DNA from 3 places in the Undibacterium sp. MH2W genome. Region 1 is predicted to be linked to each of the others. Evidence: predicted binding sites of a transcription regulator. Region 1 holds the regulator's gene; each other region holds the start of a gene.
What was found. Region 1 encodes sigma-54, which starts transcription at its own class of promoters, with help from an activator protein. Its sites were predicted from a motif close to TGGCANGNAANCTGCTTT; they were not measured.
Positions count from the first base shown of each region.

Region 1 (5,558 bases):
TGACGATGCGTACGCAGGCGTCTTGGCCTGCTTGTGCGATACCCATGCCTCCACCCATCACAACGCCATTCATGATGGCGATGTAAGGCTTCGGATAAAAATGAATTAAATGATTTAATGCATATTCTTCCGTAAAAAAATCTTCTAAGAGTGCACTATCACCCTTCGGGGATGCTGTGCCAACATCATAAAAAAAGCGAATGTCACCACCCGCGCACAAGGCCTTTTCGCTACTGCTATGAATAACGACAGCACGAATTTGTGCGTCATCGCGCCATTGTAAGAGACTAGCGGTGATGGCACGAACCATCTCTAGTGAAAGCGAGTTGAGTGCTTTGGGGCGGTCTAGCGTAATAAACCCAATATGATTATTAACGGAGGTGATAACGTGTTCGCTCATAGGATGACCAATAGAATAATGGTGATGAAGCCCTTATTTTATGCTGGGCTGGATGTGGCGTCACGCGCTTTTGGCACTGCGACAGAAAGCGTTACGCAAACAAAAAAGGACGCTCTATTGCGTCCTTTGTTGGTTGCCTCTGACTTCGCAGGGCGCTCATGAGGTGCTTATGATGCCGATGCCGGATCAGGCATGTGTTTGATGGCATCGTGGTGATGTTCCTGAATCTTGTCTTTGTGTTTAATCACTTGACGATCCAGTTTATCGACCAATGCATCAATGGCAGCATACAAATCATGTGCCAAACTCTCAACGTGGATATCTTTACCACTGATGTGCAGGTTGATATCTGCCTTGTGACGTTTTTCTTTTTCCCGGAGCTTGTCTACCGTCAGAATGACGGCAATATCAATGACTTGATCGAAGTGGCGCCGTACCCTTTCCAACTTGGTATGCACGTATTCGCGAATTGCAGGAGTTACTTCGACGTGATGTCCACTGATGGTGAGATTCATACTGTGCTCCTATAGTGATGTTACATGCTACAACAATGCGCTCGATTCATTCAAAATGTGTTGAGCTAAATCATATATAGCAATCTAAGCCGTAAATACAAGGACAAACTTATAAAGATTTACGCATACTCACTGGAGGAATTTTCAAGGCTTCGCGGTATTTGGCGACTGTCCGTCGGGCAATTACCATGCCCTGTTCACCCAGCATGTCTGCGATTTTACTGTCAGAGAGTGGGTTCTTCTGGTCTTCTGCTCCTATCAACTGCTTGATGAGTGCTCGTATCGCGGTGGACGATGCTTCTCCCCCGGTTTCCGTCGCGACATGGCTGCCGAAAAAATATTTCAACTCAAACATGCCATGTGGGGTCAACATGTATTTTTGGGTCGTTACACGAGAAATGGTGCTCTCGTGTAATCCTAGTGTATCAGCTATTTCGCGCAAAACAAGGGGGCGCATCGCAACTGCACCGTGTGTGAAAAAATTACGCTGTCTTTCTACTATCGCTTGTGCAACGCGCAAGATGGTTTCGAAACGTTGGCGCATATTTTTGATCAACCAGCGTGCTTCCTGAAGTTGCGTAGAGAGACCATTTTCTCCGCGGTGCTGACGCATCATGTTGGCATAAATACTGCTCACGCGTAGCTTGGGCATCACGTCTTGATTGAGGACAACCTGCCAACCGTGAGCCGTTTTTTTAACAATGACATCAGGGACAACATAGTCCGAACTGCTCTTAGCAAATTCGCTACCAGGACGTGGTTTGCAAGCACGAATCACGATTTGTGCTTCGCGCAAATCTTCGTCATCGCAATCAAAAATTTTCTTTAATTTTGTAAAGTCACGCTGTGCAAATAAATTTAATTGATTTTCAACAATATTTAACGCAAGGCGACGCGTCACGAATGGAATATCAGGTAAACGTTTTATCTGCAAAGCAAGACATTCTGCTGGGCACCGCGCACCAACGCCAGCAGGATCAAAGCTTTGCACCATCGACAAGGCAAACGTCAGTTCTTCTGGTTCGACGGTCAATTCAATTGGCAGACTGGCATGGATTTCATCTAATGTTTCACTCAGATAACCATTGTCATCAATCGCATCAATGATCAGTTCCACCAGTGCAAGATCGCGCGGTTCACGTAAATTCAAGCGCATCTGTTCCAGCAAATGCTCACGCAGACCAATATGCGCAGCTTCTAGCTGACGTTGTCCATCATCATCTTCCGCATTGTATTGGCTTGCTGGCGCATCGTTGAAGCTCCATTCTTCTTCGTTGGCACTCACGCTGTCGTTGATCGCAAATTCGGTGTCAGAAGACGTCTCTACTGTCGTTGCGGTCGTCGCTTGTAGGTCGGGTACTTCCATGCCTGCATCGGGGGTGGCACTGGCAGTGTTAATACCGCCGTCAGCCAAAAGCCGAACTGCATTGTCCATAGGATCATCGACCCGTTCGAGCAACGGGTTTTCGATGAGGAGGGTCTCTAGCTCTTGATGCAATTCGAGGGTCGATAATTGCAGCAATCGGATGGATTGTTGCAATTGCGGCGTGAGAGCAAGATGCTGAGATGTGCGGAGTTGCAGACTTTGTTTCATGATGCTTCCGTCACATGCGGAAATGCTCTCCTAGGTACACGCGTCTGACGGATTCATTTTCAATGATATCGTCGGGCTTACCGCTGGCCAATACGGCACCTTGGTTGATAATGTAGGCGTGGTCACAAATACCAAGAGTTTCACGCACGTTGTGATCGGTGATCAACACACCGATACCGCGTTCTTTCAAGAAGCGGACAATACGTTGAATCTCAATCACTGCAATCGGATCAACGCCTGCAAAGGGCTCGTCAAGCAACACAAACCGTGGATTCGTTGCCAATGCTCTTGCAATCTCAACGCGTCGCCGTTCACCACCTGATAACGAGAGCGCCTGGTTCTCGCGGATTTTTTCAATCTGCAAATCGGCCAGTAAGGCGTTGAGACGTGTATCGATGTCAGCCTTGGATAAATATTTATTATTTTTATCTTTTTGAATCTCTAACACGGCGCGGATATTTTCTTCCACGGTGAGTTTTCTAAAAACAGAGGCTTCTTGAGGCAGGTAGGACAAACCCAGTACTGCACGTTCATGAATCGCGAGACCGGAAGCGGGGATGCCATCGATTGTGATATTGCCACCATCAGAAGGGACTAAACCCACAATCATGTAAAAAGACGTGGTTTTACCTGCTCCGTTGGGGCCGAGTAGTCCAACGACTTCGCCACTCTTGACGGACAACGAGACGTCTCTCACTACTTGTCGCGCACCGTAGCGTTTTTTCAGACCTTTGACCACCAGCGTGCTGGTTGTTTCTGATGTATTGGTTGGCATCTTGGTTTTCTTGTATTTTTGTGTTTTGTCGTTATTTATCGGCTTTAGGTTGAATCGTCAGGCGAATTCTGCCGCTGCCAGAGACTGCCTTACCGCTGCTCGTATTTGAGCCCACAAAAACATCGTTTTTACTATCGTAAGACAAGTATTCGCCTTCTTGTTCGTCGGTGACCTTGGTACCTTCGAGGTAGCGAACTTTGGCAGCCGAGATAAATTTAATCAACTCAGTTTTCTCGTCATACTCTGCGTGCTCTGCCTCGCCCTCTACCCAGAGGTCTGAGCCACCGTCACGCTTTTGACGAAAGCTCACTTTACCACCTGCTTTGCTGAAGAGCTTCACATTTTGAAATTCATCGGGCGATTTTGTGGCAATAGCACGTTCTGCTCTAACGACGAGCGAGCCTTTGGTGATATGCACATCACCAAAGGCTGTTGTTACGTTTGTTTTTCCATCACTAGTGAGATGGTCGGCTTCGATTACCATTTCTTTTTTGCTGTCCGCTTTCTCAGCGTGGGCTGGTAATGCGGCTGAGGTCAAGAAGCCAACCAATAATAGTGAGTGAATCATCTGACGAGGAGAAAGGAGAGTCAGGCGCATGGTTTACTTTCTAAGGGGGTGTCTGTTCAGGTAAATGGTCAATCGCCACGTTTCTTCAAACGCGCATGGACTTTGCTAAGTAATTCCAGTTGCTGCGTCGCGATATTAGCAACCAGGCCAACGGCGCGTGCCTCGATACCTTGGGTGAATAAAGTGACTGGATGATCCGATGTGATTAAATCATCATCGGGCGTTAACATCAGATAATCGGTTTCTAAGCGCATAAAGTGGGAGTTTTCCCCATCAGGGCGCTCTACGGACACATTGTCGTACAGGCGAACGATATCGTGTTCACGTTGTGGAATCACGGTATTTGATTTTTGGTCAACGACGGCACGAGCAGCAATGATTGTTACAGGTGTGCGTTGCTCGGCAAAACTATTAATGTGCGGGTTCGTAATTTCGTATTGATCTGTCCGTGGCAAATGCACCAGCTTGTCACCCGTTAAATGATAATTGGCTTTGCTGCTATTAGAGAGTCGAATGAAATTGAACTGTTCAACGTAATAATCCGGTTCGAGGCGGATCGCCAATTTTTGCGCATCTTCCTCGCCTCGTTGGCGAAATGCACTTTCTACCCAAAAGCTGCCGAGCGCAACGAAACCCAAGATTGCAACAGCAATCCAGATTTGAGCGCGATCGATCGTGATTTGTGGTTTCATGCCAAGTAGTCGGATAAAGCAAGGGTGTATTTATTCTGCGCCCGCAGAATATAGTCACAAACTTCCCGCGCTGCGCCTTTGCCACCGAATGCGGTCGTGACATAGTCAACACGTGAGCGTACTTCAGCATGTCCATTAGGAACACTGACGGCAAATCCGACACGGGTCAAGACCGGCAGATCGATCACGTCGTCGCCAATAAAGCCGCATTGGTCGCTCGTCAGTTGCAACTCTTCTAACAACGCCAGAAATGCTTCTTTCTTATCATGAATCCCTTGGCGGACATGCGTGATGTCAAGATCTGCTGCACGTTTCGATACGATAGCAGATTGGCGAGCGCTGATAATGGCGGTCTCAATCCCCGCTTTTTGTAATAAGCGGATGCCTTGTCCATCAAGGACGTTAAACGTCTTCAATGCTTCGCCCTCTGGACCAAAATGCAGACTGCCGTCGGTCAAAATGCCGTCGACATCAAAAATCATCAGCTTGACGTTCGCTGCTTTTGCTATGGGGTCAGACATTAAATTACCTTTGCTCTGGTCAGATCATGAATATGCAACGCGCCAACGAGTTTGCCTGCATCGTCTGTCACCAGCAATTGATTGATGCGGTAGGTTTCCATCACTTCGACTGCTTCAACCGCTAACTGATCAGCGCGGATGGAACGTGGTGCGGTGTGCATCACGTCAGCGATACTAATTTGAGTGAAATCACAGACGCCTTCCATCATACGACGCAAATCGCCGTCCGTGAAAACGCCCAGAATATTATGTTCTGCATCGACGACCGCGGTCATCGCCATGCCTTTTTTGGTGATTTCCAGCAGTGCAGAGGTCAATTTTGTCTCGGGAGAGACACGTGGAATCGCATCACCCGCACGCATGACATCTTTCACGTAGGTCAAGAGCCGTCGACCCAATGCGCCACCGGGGTGAGAGCGGGCGAAATCTTCTTCGCGGAATCCTCGTGCATCGAGCACAGCAACGGCTAAAGCATCACCTAAGGCCAGCGTTA
Region 1 is NZ_JBMPPA010000002.1:647,103-652,660, forward strand. Features, by position in the region: gene ACO0K2_RS07195 (enoyl-CoA hydratase/isomerase family protein) at 1-400, opposite strand, end outside; gene hpf (ribosome hibernation-promoting factor, HPF/YfiA family) at 568-915, opposite strand; gene ACO0K2_RS07205 (RNA polymerase factor sigma-54) at 1,025-2,509, opposite strand; gene lptB (LPS export ABC transporter ATP-binding protein) at 2,520-3,284, opposite strand; gene lptA (lipopolysaccharide transport periplasmic protein LptA) at 3,316-3,882, opposite strand; gene lptC (LPS export ABC transporter periplasmic protein LptC) at 3,921-4,544, opposite strand; gene ACO0K2_RS07225 (KdsC family phosphatase) at 4,541-5,065, opposite strand; gene ACO0K2_RS07230 (KpsF/GutQ family sugar-phosphate isomerase) at 5,065-5,558, opposite strand, start outside.

Region 2 (5,558 bases), on a different contig from region 1:
TGGTGTTCCACCTTAAGCGATGACTTTAATCGGGATGAATTCATGGCGCTGGGCTCCTTTGATCCGGGCTGCCCAAGGGTCAGGTAAGCCATCTAAGGAATACAGCAGACGCTCATGGTAGGCTTTACGCTGCGCATGATCAGTGACGATTTTTGCTTTGATATAGTCAAGGCCGACGCGTGCAATGTAGTGCACTGTGCGGTCAAGGTAGTACGCTTCTTCACGATACAACTGTAGGAAAGCGCCTGCGTATTCTTTCACTTCTTCAGCCGTTTTGACTTTGACTAAAAATTGCGCTACCTCGGTCTTGATGCCGCCATTGCCGCCGACATACAACTCCCAACCACTATCAACAGCAATGACGCCCACGTCTTTGATCCCCGCCTCAGCGCAATTACGCGGGCAGCCTGATACTGCCAGTTTGACTTTGTGTGGCGACCACATGTTTGCGAGCATGGTTTCTAAATCAATGCCCATCTGCGTACTGTTTTGTGTACCGAAGCGGCAAAATTCACTCCCGACACACGTTTTGACGGTACGAATTGATTTGCCATATGCATGACCAGAATTCATGCCCAAATCGGACCAGACGTTGATGAGATCATCTTTTTTGACACCCAAGAGATCAATCCGTTGTCCCCCTGTTACCTTCACCATAGGGATCTGGTATTTGTCTGCGACGTCTGCAATACGGCGTAATTCCGATGCATTGGTTACGCCACCTTTCATTTGTGGAATCACTGAGAAGGTGCCATCTTTCTGAATATTGGCATGAGCACGTTCGTTAATGAAGCGACTTTGTGGGTCGTCCGTGGCCTCATGAGGCCATGTTGATAACAGGTAATAATTAATCGCAGGACGGCAAGTCGCACAACCATTTGGCGTACGCCATTCAAGAAAGCGGTAGGTGCTTTGGTGGGTGAGTAACTTGTGCTCGCGAATGGCTTTACGTACTTCGCCATGGTTGCGGTCGGTGCAGCCACATATTGCTTTGGTTTTGGGTGTTTCCTGAAAACTACTACCGACGGTATTCAATAAAATTTGTTCAACGAGCCCAGTGCATGAGCCGCAGGAGCTTGCTGCTTTCGTTTGTTTCTTGACGTCATCGACAGTAAACAATCCTTTTTCTTTAATAGCTTTGACAATCGTGCCTTTGCAAACACCGTTACAGCCGCACACTTCATCACTATCTTGCATTTGATTCGCACGGCTTTGTCCTTGTACACCAACGTCACCGATGTTGGATTCGCCAAACATGATATGGTCCCGCAGCTCGCCAAGTTTGCGCCCTTCCTTGAGTAGTTTGAAATACCATCCACCGTCGGCCGTATCGCCATACAAGCATGCGCCAATGAGCTGATCATCTTTGATTACCAGCTTTTTATAGATACCGCCGGCAGGATCTGAAAGCACAATCTCCTCGCTGCCTTCCGTACCCATGAACTCACCAGCAGAAAACAAATCAATACCTGTCACTTTCAGTTTTGTCGACAGCACAGAACCCAGATAGCGCCCAATTCCCATTTGAGCGAGATGGTTCGCACAGACTTTCGCCTGTTCAAACAAAGGGGCTACTAAGCCATACGCGACACCACGGTGGCTAACACATTCGCCAACGGCATAGACGCGTGGATCGTAGGTTTGCAACGCATCACTGACAACAATACCGCGCTGGCAATAAATACCCGCTGCTTCCGCCAATGCGGTATTAGGTCGAATTCCAACAGCCATGACGACCAGATCTGCTTTTACGGTTTTGCCACTTTTAAACCGAACCCCACTCACGTGTCCTTGGTCATTGCCGATGATTTCTTCTGTGGCTTCTTCCATCAGAAATGCCAAGCCACGCTCTTGCAGTGACTGTTGCAACAGCATTCCTGCCGTCTTGTCTAACTGTCGCTCTAATAACCATGCGGCTAAGTGAACTACGGTCACATGCATTCCGCGTAATCGAAGACCATTCGCAGCTTCCAATCCAAGCAAGCCGCCACCGATCACTACCGCGTGTTTTTTTACACGTGCTGTTTCGATCATGGTTTCGGTGTCATGAATATCGCGGTAGCTAATGACACCATCAAGCTGATTGCCGGGCACGGGAAGAATAAACGGTGTCGAACCGGTTGCTAACAATAAGCGATCATAGGGTGTGCAATGACCATCGGCCGTGATCACTTGGCGCTTTACGCGGTCGATTTTGGTTACTTCACAGCCCATCCGCAGATCAATGCCTTGCTCAGCGTACCATGACACGGGATTGAGCACGATATCGTTAAAATTCTGCTCGCCTGCTAACACCGGTGATAGCAAGATACGGTTGTAGTTTGGATGGGGTTCATTTCCAAACACGGTGATTTCATACATATCCGGTGCGATAGCAAGCAATTCTTCTACCGTTCTGATGCCAGCCATGCCATTGCCGACCACGACTAATTTTAATTTTTTCATCATTGGCCTCTTTGATCAAACGCGCACCATGCCAGCAGACCAACTTGTACGCCAACGGGCTTTGACGCCGCTAAGACTGATCCACCCTAAGGCAGCGAGGAATGAGAACAACCACAAGCCAACAGCATAGTCCCCTGTTGCTTGCTTAATCGCTCCGAGACTGGCTGCTAGGATAAAACCACCAATGCCACCTGCCATACCAATCAAGCCGGTCATTACAGCAATTTCTTTACTAAACCGCTGCGGAACGAGTTGAAATACCGCGCCATTCCCCGCACCCAAACACAACATCGCCATGATAAAGAGTGTCAATGCGCCAAGTGAGCCACCGATATGAAAGCCAGCCGTTGCGATCAGGATTGACGTACTCGCGAAGACTGCAAGCAATGATTTAGTTCCACCGATGCGATCAGCTAAAACCCCACCCAGCGGACGCATGATTGAACCCGCAAATACACATGCGGCGGTCGCTAATCCTGCTGTTTTTGGATCGAAGCCAAATTGATCATGGAAATAGCCTGGTAGTGCACTGGCAAATCCAGAAAAACCGCCGAAAGTCAGGGAGTAGAAGAACATGAACCACCATGCATCGGAATCCTTTAGCATCCGCAGATAGTCACTCACATTTTTCTTTACAAAAGTCCCTGGCGCATCTTTTGCCAGTCGAGCATAGGTCATGAGCAATAAGACAAGCGGAATACAAGCAACGCCAAACACGTTTTGCCAACCTAATGCTGTTGCGAGCAGTGGCGCGAACAAAGCTGCGAGTACGGTGCCGGAGTTCCCCGCACCCGCGATACCCATTGCAGTCCCTTGGTGCTGAGGTGGGTACCAGCGGGATGCCAGTGGCAGCGCTACCGCGAACGATGCCCCTGCAACGCCTAAAAATAATCCAAGCAGCATGATGCCCGCAAAGCTTTGAATGCCAAACTGCCAAGCACAGAGCAAGGCGGCAATGACAACGACTTGCCCGATCAATCCTGCACGCTTCGTGCCCACGCGGTCCGCCAGAAAACCCATGAAGACCCGCAAAATGGCACCCGCCAAAATCGGTGTCGCGACCATGAATCCCCGCGCTTGTGTGGTTAAACCCAACGAGGTCGCAATCTGCACTTGCATCGGTCCAAGCAGATACCAGACCATAAAACTGAGGTCAAAATAAAGAAAAGAACAAAATAATGTCGGCGTGTGGCCGGAGCGCCAAAAACTACGATCCATGTGAATCTCCCAGCTAAAGCAACGTATCACGGAAAAAGACACGCTGCGCGAACCAATAAAAAATGGCGTCCGCTCGTAGGTTTCTACGAGGGGACGCCATTGTCCTTGTCGCACGTTGTCGCCGTTGACATCGCACCTTGCATTCTCGTTCAGCACGTCGTTGTGCTTACATCTGTTGCGTTGCAATATGCATGCCAGCCCCCCAAAAAGATTGATCAGAGGGACGCGCATCGATGCAGAAGTTCGACGCGCTAGAATCGTGCACTGCAGAAGTGCGAAATGGAGAGAGGTGCACTTGAATGGAACAAGTGCGTTATGAATAAACTACCGCCCTCAGCGGGGGATACGATCCGTCATGCGTGCTGATGGTGTACCGCGAATGATTGCATGTCAGAAAGGTAATATAATTAAACTCATGCGATCAAACGGCCGTTTGCACCGATATGTTAAGCAAATAATCGACCAAACACGCAACCAACATCGATGCGCCCAATAGCGGAAAGACCACTCCTAGCGCGACACTGATGCCCACAACACCCAGCGCAAGGTGGGCATCGCGAGGACGGGGCGGGGCGGCCAGTTGACCTTGCGGACGGCGCGACCACCACATCACCACACCACTGACGCACAGGAGCATGGTTGCAAGACAGCCTAACAGCATGATCAGTAGGTTCATCCCTCCAAACTCGCCACCTTGATGCACACTGACTCCCCATTCCACTGCATAACCGAGCGCGCCAAATTGCGCTGGTGTGACATCGACGAGCACTTTTCCGGCATATTGATCAATATGGATCACCCGCTGTGCAGCCAGTTTCGGCGATGAGTGGATTGCGCTGTAGACTCCCTCTTTGCCTCGAGGCAGCATTAAACGGTAGCCTTTTGGCATTCCTAATGAGTGAATGATCTTAACAACATCATCAATCGGCTTGGTCGCTGGTTGGCTGTGATTGATTTCTATTGAATCGTGATGCAACGCGTCATCCTGATGCATGCGGTGTTCATCATGCTCGTTGCTGAGGGCGGACGCTGGTACGGGTTGTTGCTGGAGGTTCCACGGTAGGTCTCCCAGTGCTTCAGCTGGCAGTGTAGAGTGAGGGACACTCCGCCACATGCTATTAGGCACGCCCCATCCTTGGTCGCTGAGAAGCTGATTGACATGTTTACCCCAGAATACGGACCACGGCATGCCCGTCAGCGCCAAAAATAGAATCACGATCGCTGCAAAAGCACCAGCGACAGCATGCACATCGCGCCACCAGACACGGCCAACCGCCTCTTTGCGAATGGATACGACACCTTTCGTGCGACCACGCGGCCACCAAAGGTAAGCGCCTGTTAGCACGAGCACGATGATCCAACCTGCAACGATTTCGATGAGGCCTAGCCCACCGACACCCAACATCGCGAGCGAATGCACTCTTTTGACCATGGTCATGAGGCGATCTGACGCATCCATAGCCCCCACCACTGTACCCGAGACAGGATCGACAAACACTTGCAACACCGTCCCCTCTTTGGTCGCCACATCGACCTGAACATTGTGAAACGTATCTTCTGGAAAGGTGATGGATTTCACCGCGCCGGGATAGCGTTCGCTAGCCCGGTCGATCAAGGTACGTGCAGATAGTGTCGGTGTGTCTGCGACCATCGATTGGCTGTCGGTTGTGGATCGAATTAGTTTGTCCGCATAAATGATGTCATCGAGTTGGCGATGAAATAGATAAATGGATCCCGTTGCGGCGAGGGAGAAAATAAAAGGCAAGCAAAGTAGGCTTGCAAAAAAATGCCAACGCCATACGCGGCGATACAAAGTAGAACTGCTTCCTGCAGTTGAACTATTATTTTTAAAAGACATGAATTCTCACTTGTGAACTTGAACGCTAATTTCAACG
Region 2 is NZ_JBMPPA010000001.1:357,512-363,069, forward strand. Features, by position in the region: gene nirD (nitrite reductase small subunit NirD) at 1-1, opposite strand, end outside; gene nirB (nitrite reductase large subunit NirB) at 13-2,445, opposite strand; gene ACO0K2_RS01585 (nitrate/nitrite transporter) at 2,461-3,663, opposite strand; gene ACO0K2_RS01590 (PepSY-associated TM helix domain-containing protein) at 4,085-5,521, opposite strand.
Region 2: a site for sigma-54 is predicted at 3,843-3,860, ahead of ACO0K2_RS01585 (nitrate/nitrite transporter). Genes of this name have one in related genera too.

Region 3 (5,558 bases), on a different contig from region 1:
GATGTTCATCGAGCGTATTGACCGTGTACGGACGCGTCGGATTCGTGGAAGATGGCAAAACATTTCCTTGCCCTACTGCAGCAATGATGTCCGGCGCGTGTCCACCACCCGCACCCTCTGTATGAAAAGTATGGATCGTACGATCTTTAAAAGCAGCCAGTGTATGCTCTAAAAAACCACCTTCATTAAGGGTGTCGCTGTGGATCGCCACTTGCACATCCATGCGATCAGCCACTGTCAGACAATTATCAATCGCTTGGGGTGTACTGCCCCAATCCTCATGGAGCTTTAAGCCAATAGCACCGGCACGGATTTGCTCTTCCAACGGCAGCGGCAGGCTCACATTCCCTTTGCCTAAAAAACCAAGGTTCATCGGAAATGCATCGGCCGCCATCAGCATCGAATGAAGGTGCCAAGGTCCTGGCGTACAGGTCGTCGCCGCAGTACCTACCGCAGGCCCCGTACCGCCGCCAAGCATGGTCGTAACACCGCTCATTAATGCTTCTTCAATTTGTTGAGGACAGATAAAGTGAATGTGCGAATCGATGCCACCCGCTGTCACAATCATCCCTTCGCCGGCAATAATCTCCGTTGCACCACCAATCGCCATATCAACCCCAGGCTGGATATCGGGGTTACCGGCTTTACCGATGCATGCGATCAAACCATTTTTGAGACCAATGTCTGCTTTCACAATGCCCCAGTGATCGAGAATAACGGCGTTGGTGATGACGGTATCCATGACGTCTGCGTGCGCACGCTGGGATTGCCCCATGCCATCCCGAATCACTTTGCCGCCGCCGAACTTGACCTCTTCGCCGTAAATCGCGAAATCTTTTTCAATTTCAATCAATAAATCGGTATCTGCGAGCCGCAAACGATCGCCAGTCGTTGGGCCAAACATTTCTGCATATGCCTGACGGGAGATTTTCATAACGATCCTTTCAATGGTCCCATGACTAGGCCATTAAATCCGTACACTTGACGATCACCCGCGAGCGCAACGAGCTCTACTGTGCGTTGCTGGCCAGGTTCAAAGCGGACAGCAGTACCGGCTGCGATATTGAGGCGCATGCCATAGGCGACGTCTCTATCAAACTTTAAAAAGGGATTGGTTTCAAAAAAATGAAAATGGGACCCCACCTGAATGGGGCGATCACCACTATTGGCCACGACGATGGTCGCCGTCGGTCTGCCAACGTTGAGTTCGATATCGCCCAGAGCGACGAACATTTCACCAGGAATCATAAGTACTCCTAAGGAATTGGATGATGAACGGTCACCAATTTGGTGCCATCTGGGAAGGTTGCCTCGATCTGAATATCAGGAATCATTTCGGGCACCCCTTCCATGACATCGGCGCGTGTCAAAATCTGGGTACCATCAGACATGAGTTGTGCAACGCTTTTGCCATCACGTGCACCTTCCATAATGGCGGCACTAATGAGCGCGACCGCTTCGGGGTAATTCAGCTTCAGGCCACGCGCCATTCGTCGTTCTGCCAACAAAGCGGCGGTAAAAATCAATAACTTGTCTTTTTCTCGGGGGGTGAGGTCCATGGTTCTGCCTTTATCTAACAAACGCGAATCACATTCAAATAGTGCAAGAATCAAACCAGCTTTCATGCACCACTCTGCTACCATCGCGCCCGAATATCAAAGAAAGTGTTGCATTTTGGTGCATTTTTTTTGAGTACGCCCCGTTATGTGTCATACACATCGTTATCACAACGTTACAAACCCACTCTGCTGTATTCAATGACCCCTTTGTATAATGCAGTTCTTCGGCGCTCACCTTCTTCGCAGGCGAATGAACCATGAAACGATCCTCGTTAATTACCCACATTCTCAGCGGTGTCACTCTCTCGTTGACGCAGCTCTCTGTCGGTGCAATTGCGGGAGAAGTACCGCACTGGCAACGTCTACACCTTGGCACTTCTGGTCAGGATCAATATGATTTTCCGGTCTATGCCAACGACGATTTATCCGTCTCTCAGCCCGATGTACGCGAAGCCATCATTGTTCAGCATGGAATACAACGAAATGGGGATGATTATTTCGCCTCCGCGATGGCGCTGTTAGAGGGGTCGGGGCGCAGTCCCAAAGAGGTTCTCGTCATTGCGCCCAATTTTCCTGGCGTACCGGATAAAGATAAGGGGTTCGACAACATGCCTCTCTGGTCTATCCAAGGTTGGACAGGCGGCGATAACGCCGTGAGCGGCACGCTTCCCTCTCACGGGTTAAGCTCCTTGACAGTGCTCGATGACATTCTCCTGATGCTCGCTGATAAAAAACGCTTTCCCCTACTGCAAAAAATCACCGTCGCGGGCCATTCAGGTGGTGGGCAACTGGTGCACCGTTATGCGGTCTTGAATCATGTCGATGAACAGTTACGCCAGACTGGCTTGGATGTACGTTATGTCATCGCCAATCCTTCGTCTTATCTGTATTTCACGCCAGAGCGTCCACAGGGCGATGGTTTTGCAAGATATGACCAGAAACTGTGTCCTAGCTACGATGATTACCGGTACGGAATGCAGAATATGGTGCCGTACGCAGGGACGATGGCAGGCTCAGATCTGTTCCACCGTTATCTGCAGCGTCGTGTCACCTATCTAGCGGGAACGTCAGATAACGATCCCAACCATCGGGTACTCGATAAATCCTGTGGTGCGGAAGCAGAAGGGCCAACCAGAATTACGCGCGCCCGGGGCTACTGGCACTATGAGCACTATCTCGCGGGTCCATTGAGTGTACAGATGCATGAGCGTTTCGAGGTCATTGGCGTCGGTCACAATCAAGCGCAGATGTTCGGCTCGCAATGTGGAACCCACATTCTATTTGGTCGTAGTGCCACGACAGCACCTAATGCAGCCCAATGTCAGGCGATCGCGCCGTGACAGGTGATTTCTGCAGCATCGGATAACGGAAGACAACGAACCGATGGAAGACAACGAACCGATACGAGCTATTGAGTTAAAATAGAAAAGACGCCGTATCTGCGATTGCCCCACAATCGATCTGCCATTTCACCCTAACCGATTACTTTCTATGTCAGCGCACTGGCTCAACGATATTGTCACTCATAACAGCAGCCTGCTCATTTTTACCAATGTCTTGCTGCAACAGCTCGGTCTGCCGGTCCCCGCTGTACCGACGATGATGATCAATGCGAGCCAAGCAACCTCTCTCCTACCACTCAGCGCCATGCTTGATGCCGCTGTGACTGCTTCGCTGATCGCTGACTTGGTGTGGTATCAAGCGGGGAAGGTATTTGGCTACAAGGTATTAAAATTATTGTGCAAGATGTCCATCAACCCCGGTTCGTGCGTCAATCAGACAGAAGCGCGTTTTGTGAAGTGGGGCATGTGGTCTCTGGTCTTCGGTAAATTTATTCCTGGCTTTTCCACCGTCGCACCGCCCGTCGCTGGCGCACTAGGAATGCCACGTGGTCAATTTTTATTTGCTTCTGCAATTGGCGCGGCGTTATGGGCTGGCATTGCACTCCTCGCAGGCTTTGCATTGCAAGAGCAAATCGCGGCTGCCGTTGATCTTTTGGCGGAACATGGCATTCAAATTATGACCGTCTTTTTGGGGATCTTCCTTGTGTGGTTTGGCTGGAAATTCTGGCAGAAAATGCGCTTTGAACAATTAGCAGCGATTCCACACATCACCACTGACGAATTAGCACAACTTGCTACATCTAATAAGCCTTTTCAGGTGATTGATTTGCGCAGTCAGGCATACATAGAAGAAACCGGCATCTTCCCTGGCGCTTTGGTGCGTAACGTGAACAAGGTCGGCGAAGCGATGGATCAGGTGCCTAGTACGGAACTCATTATTACCTTCTGCGCGTGCCCTGGCGATGCCAGTGCAGTCCATGCAGCACACACCTTAAAGGCGATGGGTTTTCAGGATGTGCGCCCACTCAAGGGAGGATTTGAAGCCTTGAGTAAAACGGCGTGGATTGTGCAACCGAGCCACAAAGCCTGATGTCGCGCCGCTTGTGACGGGGGTAATCTCACGTTTGCCAGATCCGAGGGATCACGGCTTGATGAGCATTGATCACGGGCCGCAGGTGTTCCCAGACAATCTGTAACCATTGTTTCGCAACCTCACTCGAATTCCCGAGATACCGAGCAACGATCACCGTTTTCATTTGCGTCACACCGCAGATGCTGTCTGGTTCCAGCGCTGCAATCAGGGTTGCCGTGCGATCACGTAGCTGTTGCAACTGTTCGCTCGTCAGTGACTCACCACAAGCAAGCACCATCCCACACACCGATTTGCCATACAGTCCTAAGGGGCTGTGCATGGCAGCATCATTGCCACCGATACGTCCCTGTTCAAACCAGATCAATTGACCATTGCGATATATCCGATTGCACTGAGCAATGACACCACGGGTGTACTGTTCGTTGGATGCTGTCCTGCCGAAGCAGAGGATATCGCTCGCGATAAAGCTTGCGTTTCCTTGTAAGTGCACCGTCTGATGTAACTTGACCGTAGCATCGTCAAAGAAGATCGTTTCTTGTGGCAACCATTCCAGATGTGCATCGTCTGCTACCTGTAGATCGATCCGTTGCTCGGAGGTGTAGCCATTGCTGCGGTACCACTTTGCCGCTCCTGGGGTCGTAATGAGCGCATGCGCGTCGGCGCCGACATTCACTGTGATCGCCAACTGATCCCCTCCAACAACACCACCCGGCGGATGAATAACGATGGCGTGGCAAATACGCTCACCTTCTGGATACAGTGGCTTCTGTACACGCAAAGGACCTGTATGCTGACGCTGAACCAGACGCGTGGTCCCCGCATCATGAGCAAACCCCAGTTGCAGATGGGCGCGCCAATGTGCCTTGGGTGGGATGGTTTCTATCGTCGTGGTATCAGTGATGAATTCAGATGCAGTCATACAAGTAAAAGGTGAAACACTGTGGGTGCGTTGGCATCTCGGATTCTACACTGATGCGCCATCAACCCACTCCAAAAATACATCAATTAGACGGCCAAATGCTTTTTAACGTCGTCTGTGTCCATGATGTCTTGAGCACCCGCCGCAACGACCTCTCCTCTTGAAAGAACAATAAACTGATCCGCTAACTCACGTGCAAAATCAAAATATTGTTCACACAAAATAATACCCATATCGCCCCGTTGACGTAGCATCCCGATCACGCGCCCGATGTCTTTAATAATCGACGGTTGAATCCCTTCAGTAGGTTCATCAAAAATGATATAAGAGGGTTCTGCGAGCAATGCACGTGCAATCGCCAATTGCTGCTGCTGTCCACCAGACAAATCGCCGCCACGACGTTGTAGCATCTCTTTGAGAATGGGAAACAATTCAAACACTTCTGGCTTGATTGTCTGCGCCCGCTTCGATGGCAAGTTCGCCATCCCCATGAGCAAATTCTCTTCCACGGTCAGTCGTGCAAAAATATCTCGACCCTGTGGAACATATGCCATGCCTGCTTTCGCGCGCTGATGCGGGGCGAACGAGGTGACTTTATTCCCTTCTAAAAACACATCGCCTTTGGTCACGGGCAATACGCCCAT
Region 3 is NZ_JBMPPA010000004.1:451,783-457,340, forward strand. Features, by position in the region: gene ureC (urease subunit alpha) at 1-934, opposite strand, end outside; gene ACO0K2_RS12635 (urease subunit beta) at 931-1,248, opposite strand; gene ACO0K2_RS12640 (urease subunit gamma) at 1,257-1,559, opposite strand; gene ACO0K2_RS12645 (hypothetical protein) at 1,817-2,899, shown strand; gene ACO0K2_RS12650 (VTT domain-containing protein) at 3,051-3,992, shown strand; gene ACO0K2_RS12655 (urease accessory protein UreD) at 4,021-4,914, opposite strand; gene urtE (urea ABC transporter ATP-binding subunit UrtE) at 5,001-5,558, opposite strand, start outside.
Region 3: a site for sigma-54 is predicted at 1,612-1,629, ahead of ACO0K2_RS12640 (urease subunit gamma). Genes of this name have one in related genera too.